DNA from 3 places in the Pseudobutyrivibrio sp. AR14 genome. Region 3 is predicted to be linked to each of the others. Evidence: predicted binding sites of a transcription regulator. Region 3 holds the regulator's gene; each other region holds the start of a gene.
The links. The regulator NrdR, encoded in region 3, represses ribonucleotide reductase genes. The targets are predictions, from matches to a motif close to CACAANATNTTGTG.
Positions count from the first base shown of each region.

Region 1: the regulator NrdR is predicted to act here: its motif matches at 1,590-1,603, upstream of nrdD (anaerobic ribonucleoside-triphosphate reductase).
Region 2: the regulator NrdR is predicted to act here: its motif matches at 1,352-1,365, upstream of BLP50_RS04400 (ribonucleoside triphosphate reductase).

Region 1 is NZ_FMUY01000001.1:227,800-231,091, reverse strand. It holds gene nrdD (anaerobic ribonucleoside-triphosphate reductase) at 1-1,508, opposite strand, end outside; gene BLP50_RS01065 (hypothetical protein) at 1,715-2,773, opposite strand; gene BLP50_RS01060 (hypothetical protein) at 2,967-3,292, opposite strand, start outside.
Region 2 is NZ_FMUY01000003.1:236,488-239,779, forward strand. It holds gene BLP50_RS04390 (HlyC/CorC family transporter) at 1-51, opposite strand, end outside; gene BLP50_RS04395 (tetratricopeptide repeat protein) at 262-1,215, shown strand; gene BLP50_RS04400 (ribonucleoside triphosphate reductase) at 1,522-3,292, shown strand, end outside.
Region 3 is NZ_FMUY01000004.1:60,470-63,761, forward strand. It holds gene tig (trigger factor) at 1-56, opposite strand, end outside; gene rpiB (ribose 5-phosphate isomerase B) at 154-597, opposite strand; gene BLP50_RS04700 (YqeG family HAD IIIA-type phosphatase) at 640-1,179, opposite strand; gene BLP50_RS04705 (hypothetical protein) at 1,243-1,674, opposite strand; gene nrdR (transcriptional regulator NrdR) at 1,742-2,194, opposite strand; gene BLP50_RS04715 (hypothetical protein) at 2,497-3,292, shown strand, end outside.

The DNA of each region.
Region 1 (3,292 bases), on a different contig from region 3:
ATGCCAAATGAAGCTGTAGCAGCCTTTAAAAGTGGCTTAATCTTGTCGTGGAATCCAAGGTGTCCACCATAGAAACCACCCTCGCAATATGCAAGTGGATTGGTAGATGCACGCATCTCGCCTAGATAAGCATATGTACGGATGTGAAGCTTTCTAATCATCTCAAGGTAATAATCAAGTACCTCGTAGAAATCTCTAGATTCTTGACGAGACTTAGCAAGAATCATTGGAAGATGAAGTGAAACAGCTCCAATATTGAAACGTCCAATAAATACTGGCTCGTCATTATCATCTGCTGGCTTCATACCACCTCTTTCATACCAAGGAGAAAGGAAGGCTCTACATCCCATTGGAGAGATAACCTTGCCATATTTTTTGTACATGCTGGCAATATAACCCTCACCTGTAAGAGAAAGCCAATCAGGATACATAGTCTTTCTAGAGCAGTCAATTCCTGCCTCGAAAACATCCTCAAGCTCCTTGCCTGGTCCGTGAAGATTCTCGTCATACAAGAAGACAATCTTAGGGAATAAAACAGGCTTTTTAAATCCTGGCTTACCCTGCCCAATTGAGCGAACCTTAAGACAAGCCTTTGAAGCCATCTTAGCAAATACTGATGTGCCAAGTCCGATAGTAACAGTGATAAATGGATAGTCACCGCGGCTAGATGCAACTGTGTTGAACTTGTACTCCCAGCCCTGGAAACCCTGCTCCATCTCTCGCTCAACCTCGCTCATTGAAACCTCATGAGCCTTATCCTTATCAATACCTAAATCTAAATACTTAGCCAAATATTTATCGTATGACTTCTGAGCGTACTTCTCTAAAATCTGGTCTGCCTGAGGAATAGTAAATCCACCGTACTGCTGGCTTGCTGCCGAAAGTACAATATCGCCGATTACATCAAAGGCAACATCGAGACTCTTAGGCTCATTATAGAAAATATTGCCCATCTCAAATCCGCCCTCAAGAACTGACTTAACATCGAAAAGACAGCAGTTCATGGTATCGCGTCTAGCATTCATATCATGGATATAAATATAGCCATCTCTGATTGCCTGAACTTCCTCTGTAGTAAGGAAAAATTTCTTGTAGAGCTCTCGATTAAGCTCATTAAAAATCAACGAACGCTTTGTAGATACAAGCGCTGAATCGGTATTAGAATTCTCCTTATCACCGATGTACATGATGTTTTGAGACTTCTTATAAACATCATCCAACATCTGGACGAAATCCTGCTTATAGTTTCGGTAATCCCTGTAACTTTTCGCCACCATAGGGTTAACACGTTCCAAAGCACCCTCAACAATATTGTGCATCTGTGCAATCTCAATCTTCTCAAGGCCAAGCTCCTCCACTCTTTCCTCAACAAATTGACAAATGAAACGCTCCTGCTCAGGAGTAAATTTAACTAGCACACGTGTGGCCGACTTTCCTACAGCCTCAACCACCTTTTGAACATCAAACCGCTCTAACGCCCCGTCCTTTTTTACTACATACCTTTCCATTTACAGACCTCCGAAATTTATTGAAAATATCACATAATTTTTAAAAATTCAGTCAATATATAGATTTTTAAACAAAAAAACTACTAGATATTGTGTTGATAGAATTATACTACCACCACACTATCTAGTAGTCAATAGATTACATCACCACTAAATGAAGTTTCACAAAAGATTCAAATATCTGTTAGCAATACCTATGAGATTTATTAATAATTGGATTTAAAATATGATACCGAAACATTAAACATTGCCGTTCCGTCATCTAAGAACATGCAACTTGCAGACGCGTTATAGTCGTCTTTAGTATCCACAGTACTATAATCAGAAATAAAATCTTCATCATCAGACGAATGGTTTTCGATTTTTTCCTTAAATTCATCAGACACTTCTACTTTAGTATAGTATTCTTTGGCATCTATTAATCCTTTCTCATAGAATTCTTCAACCATATCTGTTAAATTAGCTATTTTATCTTCACATCTTCTAATATTAGCCTCACTTGAAAGATCCTTAAGGAAATAGCAAGAATAATCCATCATATCAATTTCGCCATCTTCATCTATCATTATCATAAGAGACTCATCTTCAAGCATATTTTCTGTTCGAAAATCAACAAAATAAGTATCATCTAGAAAGTCAGATGTGCAATTATATCCTCTTTTCTCACCAATTTTAATCATTGCATCAATCCTTGCATCCACATCCTTTGGATCGATTTTCTCATCTACTTTAGAATCTTCCTCGTCCTCTTTTTCTTCCTTATCTTCCTTATCTTCTTTTTCTAATTTTTCCTGTCTGGCAAGAATGGCATCAACATCCACATCATCTCCACCATTATGAAGCCAAGCAAATCCCATAACGTTAAAATTAATTAAAAGAAATGCTGCAATAGGAACTATTAAAATAAGCATGCTAGGGAAAACCACTGGAAGTTTAACACCGTTTGCCTTAGCAAGTGAACGGATACTATTACCCTGGTCCTCTAAAGTATATGGGTCGTTTGACTTTAATCCTTCCCAGTCTGGAGAATTCTTTGAACCAAGGCAAACTATAAATCCTACAATTGCAGAAATAGCAAAAATTGATGCAGCAACATAAAAAGCGTACTTTGAAGCATCATACCCTTTATTAAACCATAAACACTGGATATCAAATGCCCCTGTCACATTTACATATACAAACATTGCAATTAAAAGCAAAATGTTGATAATGGCAAAAATCTTTGCCCTATGTGCTCTCTTTAAAACCTTTTCATTGTTATTCATAAATTTTCTAACCCTTTCATAATTCATATAGTAGAGAAATAATATCTCTCTCAGCTAGGTAGTATATTACTACTTCCGCAGACAAAAATCAATAGAAAAAATAAAAAATCTAGCCCATTAGATTTCTCTAATGAGCTAGACGAATTAAACTATATTCTATTATCCAATATAAGAATTAGGAAACACGAAGTAACTAATTATATTTAAAGGTAGCAAGCGTATCTGCAAAGAATTCATCAAGTTCCTCGATGCTCATCTCAGGCACCTTCTCAGAATGGGTAGTAGATAGCTTTACAGTAATGACAGTTTCTTTTACATCAATACCGTAGAACACATATCTCATCTCACTGCCATCATCAGTTTTTTCAGTCCACTCAGCTCTTTTGGCAGGATAAGAACCAATTGTTGTATCTGTAAATTCTAAATCCTTAGGACTTATATCAGTGTTGTTTTCATATACAGCCTTCTCTGGGTCTGAATAAGCAGATGTACAGATAACCATAAAAGTACCAGAATAGA
Region 2 (3,292 bases), on a different contig from region 3:
TGCCAACAAAATGAAAAGAATTACAAAACGAACTGTCGTATGCGAATCCAAATAAAAACCTCCCGTATATACATATTAAATATTAGCTTTGATTATAGCATTTATTCGTTTTTAATAAAATCTCTAGAAGATGAACTTGAATTAATGCACATTTAGTGTGGCAATTTAGGTTGACTTGCTTTAAAGTAAATAGGTAAGTGAGTTATTCATCGAGGGGATGTGGTGTTAGTAACTCTAATACTTATAGTTAGGAAATGATTTATGAAAAAGAAACTTCTTGTTATAGGATTATCTCTATATATTGCGGCAACAATGGTGGCTTGTGGCGGACATAGTCAAAAGGAAATTGACTTGCGTGACCAGGGAGTAGAGGCCCTTGATGCAGGTGATTATGAGACTGCTATCAAGTTATTTGATAAGGCTTTGAGGTGCTCCATTGGAAAAGTCACTGATTTGGAAATAGACATTAATTACTACAAAGCGGCAGCTCAGTTTAAATCTGGCGATTTCGAGGGGGCGGCAGCTACCTACGAGGCTTTGATTAAATATGATGGCGACAATTATGAGCCTTACTTTTTGCGAGGAAGTATTTATGCTTCTGAAGGTGAGGTAGGAAAGGCAATTTTGGATTATGATAAGGCTGTTGAAGTAGATAAAAAGAATTATCTTCTTTATATAGAAATATACGAGAATCTTGATTCTCTTGGATATACAGATCAGGGCAAGGTATATTTAAATAATGCGCTCCAGATTTCGGATAAATCTGCGGAGGCTGGCTATTACAAGGGCAGAATCAACTATATGCTTGGTCAGACTTCTCAGGCTCAGGAGTTATTGCAGAAGGCAGTAGACAAGGATATCGTGGAGGCTAGACTTTATCTCGCCAAGATATATCAGGATCAGGGTGACTATGACAAGGCCCAGAAATTGTTAGAAGAGTACGCAAAATCCGAAGATGTCACAAGCGAGGCACTTGCTACTTTAGGTGACATTGAGATGGCTAATGGAAATTATGAGAATGCTTTGGGGTACTATGAAGCTGGGTTGAGTCTTAAATCAATAGACAATATGCCTGACCTTTTGAAGGGACAGGTTTCAGCTCTTGAACACCTAGGTAGGTTCACCGAAGCATGCGATGCATTGACACAATATCTTGAATCTTACCCTAATGATGAGGTTGCAAAAAAGGAGCTAATATTCCTACAAACGCGATAGAAATGCTAAAGACACGCTACAATATGTAGTGTGTCTTTTTTATGTTTAAATACCAAATATTGTGTGTGTTGAATCGTAATTCTACCTAGAAAATATTCAAAAGTGAAATGGGATTTTAGGTAATAATGACGAAAAGCACAATATATAGTGATTAAACATTGACCCCTCACCCTATATTTTGATAACATATACTCAAGTCGAAAGTACCTTAATGCAACACTTAGCTGGCAAAGCAAAAAGGTTACAGGGGGAGTCCTTTTTTGACATGTTTTAAGGATACTAGAGAAAGGAAATTGGTGAGGAAAATTGTTTGACGTAGTAAAAAGAGATGGTGAAATAGCAGAGTTTAATTTGGGGAAGATTAACGATGCAATCGCAAAGGCCTTCGAGGCAACTGGAAAGGAATACAATGACGATATAATCGGTTTATTATCGCTTCGTGTTTCGGCTGATTTCCAGTCAAAAATTAAAGAGAGCAAAATCACTGTAGAGGACATTCAGGATTCTGTAGAAAATATACTTGAGCAGACTGGATATACAGATGTTGCAAAAGCATACATTTTATATAGAAAGCAGCGCGAGAAGATGCGCAACATGAAGTCTACAGTTTTGGATTATAAAAATGTAGTAGATAGCTATGTTAAGGTAGAGGATTGGAGAGTTAAGGAGAACTCTACAGTTACATATTCTGTAGGTGGCCTCATCCTTTCTAACTCTGGTGCAATCACTGCAAATTACTGGCTTTCAGAGATTTATGATGAGGAGATTGCAAATGCACACCGCAGCGCAGATATCCACATTCATGATCTTTCAATGCTCACAGGTTACTGTGCAGGATGGTCATTAAAGCAGCTTATCCAGGAGGGACTTGGTGGTATTACTGGCAAGATCACTTCAGCTCCTGCTAAGCACCTTTCAGTACTTTGCAACCAGATGGTAAACTTCCTCGGTATCATGCAGAATGAATGGGCTGGCGCTCAGGCATTCTCATCATTTGATACATACCTTGCACCATTTATTAAGACTGATAATCTTTCATACGAAGAAGTTAAAAAGTGCCTTGAGGCATTTATATATGGTGTTAACACACCTTCTCGTTGGGGAACACAGGCACCATTTTCTAATATCACATTAGATTGGACAGTACCTAATGACTTGGCAGAGCTTCCAGCTATCGTTGGTGGCAAGGAAATGGATTTCAAGTACAAGGACTGCAAGAAGGAAATGGATATGGTCAACAAGGCATTCCTTGAGATTATGATTGAGGGTGATGCTAATGGCCGTGGATTCCAGTATCCTATCCCTACATATTCTATTACTCGTGATTTTGATTGGTCAGATACTGAGAACAACAGACTCTTATTTGAGATGACTGCAAAATATGGTACTCCATATTTCAGCAACTATATCAACTCAGATATGGAGCCAAGCGATGTTCGTTCTATGTGCTGCCGTCTTCGTCTCGACCTTAGAGAACTTCGCAAGAAGTCAGGCGGTTTCTTTGGCTCAGGCGAGAGCACAGGATCTGTTGGCGTTGTTACTATCAACATGCCACGTATCGCATACCAGGCTAAGGACGAGGCAGATTTCTATGCTCGTTTAGATAGACTTATGGATATTAGTGCTCGTTCACTTAAAATCAAGAGAGGCGTTATTACAAAGCTTCTTGATGAGGGATTATATCCATACACTAAGAGATATCTTGGTACATTTAACAACCACTTCTCTACAATTGGACTTATCGGTATGAACGAAGTTGGTCTTAATGCTAATTGGCTTCGTGCTGATATGACAGATAAGAGAGTACAGGAATTTACAAAAGACGTTCTCAATCACATGCGTGAGAGACTCTCTGATTATCAGGAGATGTACGGTGACCTCTACAATCTTGAGGCTACACCTGCTGAGTCTACAACATACAGATTTGCAAAGCATGATAGAGAGCAGTTCCCAGATATCATCACAGCAGGTAAAGAAGGAGACACTCCTTTCTATACAAACAGCTCACATATGCCAGTTGAGTTTACATCAGATATATTTGATGCTCTTGAGGTTCAGGATGAGCTCCAGACACTTT
Region 3 (3,292 bases):
ACTGTAACTGTGATCTTTGCCATATTCTTTTCAAGATTTTCTACCTGTACGTTCATTTATTACAATTCCTCCTCTATAATATATATCAGGTATGCCTATACTAGGCTAATTTTTTACGTGAATCCTCACATAGACCAAAAAATTATATCAGAACTATTCTTCATTTTCAATAGCAGATATCATATCAATTCTCACCTGATGTCTACCACCTTCAAACTCTGTATCAAGGAAAGACTTCACAATATCCTTTGCAAGCTCACTTCCTACTATACGAGCTCCAAAAGCAATCATGTTTGCATTGTTGTGAGCACGAATAAGTCTTGCTGTAGCTGTATCAGAGCAAACTCCACAGCGGATTCCCTTTACCTTGTTAGCTGCAAGTGAAATACCTACACCTGTTCCACAAATAAGCACGCCCAAATCTGCAGAACCTGCTGCCACCATTCTCGCAGCCTTTGCACCATACTCTGGATAATTGCAGCTGTCATGTGAATCTGTTCCTATATTAATAACCTCATGTCCAAGGCTCTCAATATACTCCTTAATCTCAAACTTAAGATCTGTTGCTGCATGGTCATTTGCAATTACAATTTTCATAATAAGATTCTCCTTTCGATTCCTCCCTGATGCATTTCTACATTATTTAAGAGGAACTTTATTTATGTTCTTTCCATATAATTTGTAAATTCTGTAGCCAAGTAAAATGAAAGCCTCAAGGAATCTCTTGAAGATAATCTGGATTTCTTCCTTCCATTTAAGTACTGGCTTAACCATGACTGAACGAATACCTGCACGATTGGCGCCCCACACGTCTGTGAGAATCTGGTCGCCTACAAAAATAGTGTTAGTCACGTCAGTGCCCATCTGCTCCATGGCTCTCTTGTAGCCAGATGCTGATGGCTTGTTTGCTTTATATATGTAGGTACAGTACTCAACAGCCTCCTTAAAGGTCTTAACTCTAGGCTCCTTATTGTTGGATAACAAAAGGGCCTGAAAGCCTAAATCGTGTAATTCCTTAAAAAGAGCCTTAGCTCTGTCGTCTGCTGGAGCGTTGTGTGGAACAAGCGTATTATCCACATCAAAAATAACTCCTCTGTAACCCTGGTCATAAAGCTTTTTAAAATCAATTGAATAGGTACTATCTACATAGTCTCTTGGATATAAATTTCTCTTACTCATAGGCTCGATTTTAACACAATAAAAGAAGCACATCAATTGATGTGCCTCTAAAAACGCATATTGTTATAATTTGAAATCCTCAACAACCGGCTTAACCTGCTGATCCTGAGGTGTCTTGTTCTGTACGAAGTACTGATAACGATGGATAAGTGAATCCTTCTGCATAGAAGATACTGCCTTTTCCACGTCAAGTGACTTAATATCACTATCAGCACCCTTTAAATCAAAGGACTCGCCTGGCTTGTACTGGCTGGCAAAATCATAAGCGCCAAATGTCTGTGCCTCTCTAGAAGCTGCAATCTCCTCATCGCTAATGCCACTAGTAGAATCCTCTACTGGAGTCTCTTCTACTGGCTCATCAACAGGTGCCATTCCAAGCTCTTGTCGTATTCTTATTGAATTGTAATCATAGAACCCTAAAGATGGGCGAATACCTGAAATATTCATTAAATATAACTCTCCATATTTGCTACCTGCACTTATTATATCGTCCAAATAGTCAAATATTTAACCCCCATAAAACCTGTAACTACTTGTAAAAACTCTCCTAGCCCCCAAACAGCTATTTATCTAAGACTCTCTTGAGCTCATCCATAAAGGTATTAACGTCCTTAAATTCGCGATAAACAGAAGCAAATCTAACATAGGCAACCGGATCAACATTCTCAAGATGCTCCATTACTATCTCACCGATTTTAGTGCTAGGAATCTCCTTCTCTTCTAATGAGAAAATCTCTGTCTCGATCTCGTCAACTACCTTTGAAATCTGGGCAGCAGCAACCGGTCTCTTTCGACATGCGATTAGAACACCCTTCTCGATTTTAGTCCTGTCGTATGGCTCTCTATTGTTATCCTTTTTAATGACGATAAGCGGAATAGTCTCAACCTTTTCATAGGTAGTGAAACGCTTGCCGCACTCTGGGCAAGAACGACGACGTCTAATGCTTGTGTTGTCATCTGCAGGTCTTGAATCAATTACGCTAGTATCTTGGCTACCACAAAATGGACATTTCATTCAAAAAATCCTCCCAAAGCAATATTTCCTTACACTATATCTAGTAGTATTTTATCATTTTGACAACAAGTGTGCAACACCCCAAAACCGCAATAATATTGTATCTTTCAGCAACTTTCTTTATACTATAAATCAGCATATTTAGTAAGGAGGGGAAAATGTCACCAAGTCATCACTCATCGAGTAGTCATAGCTCACATTCTAGTAGCCACTCGCACCACAGTTCATCTAGATCACATAGCAGCTCTTCTAGAAGCAGAAGTCATCACAGTTCTAGTTCTCACTCTAGTTCCTTTTTAGGAATGGGAAGTATATTTTCAAGGAATACTACACCAGTTTACAGAAATAGAACTAATCAACCTAAAAATTATTCTGGAGTCACTCCTAAAATTTATCGTTGCAAGTACCATGACTATGTTCATTACAATGAACCATGGACAGACGAATCAACAGGTGTGGAATATAAAGCGGGTTACTATGATGAAGACGGAAATTTTTATGAAGATGTTGTCTTTTCTAAACAGGGCGTAGTATCAGATTCTACTACTGCCGTATGTAAATGTGACTATTGCGGTATGGAGGATTCTCGCCCTTGGCCAGACCGTGAAAAGCCATGTATTCATTGCGGTGGAACAATGCATCTTGTATCCCAAATAGATGCTTTGGTAGATGATGAGAATGATTCATCAGACAGCTATTCATATGATGATTCTTACTCAAGAGAAAAATCTTCAGCTCACTCAGCCATATATCTTTTAATTGTAGGAATGCTGTTTTTCTCACTTTTTTCTGGCATCATTGATACTTATCATGAAAACCAGCGTGAGACCTATTACAGTCCATCAAGTTTCCAGTCGAACTCCTTTGATTCCAAAGATTATAGTGATAATTATTCTGACAGCTATTCAAACAGCTATAATATCCCTACCTTAGGTGACTACATGTTCCTAAGGGAATACGGCAAGGGTTTTATACTAACAGATGAAGCCGATTACAAAGATAATTACGAAAATGGTGGATACAAACACTTATCTCTTGATTCTGATGGAAACTACTACGATGCCAACACCGATATGTATGTATGGTTGAATCAAGATA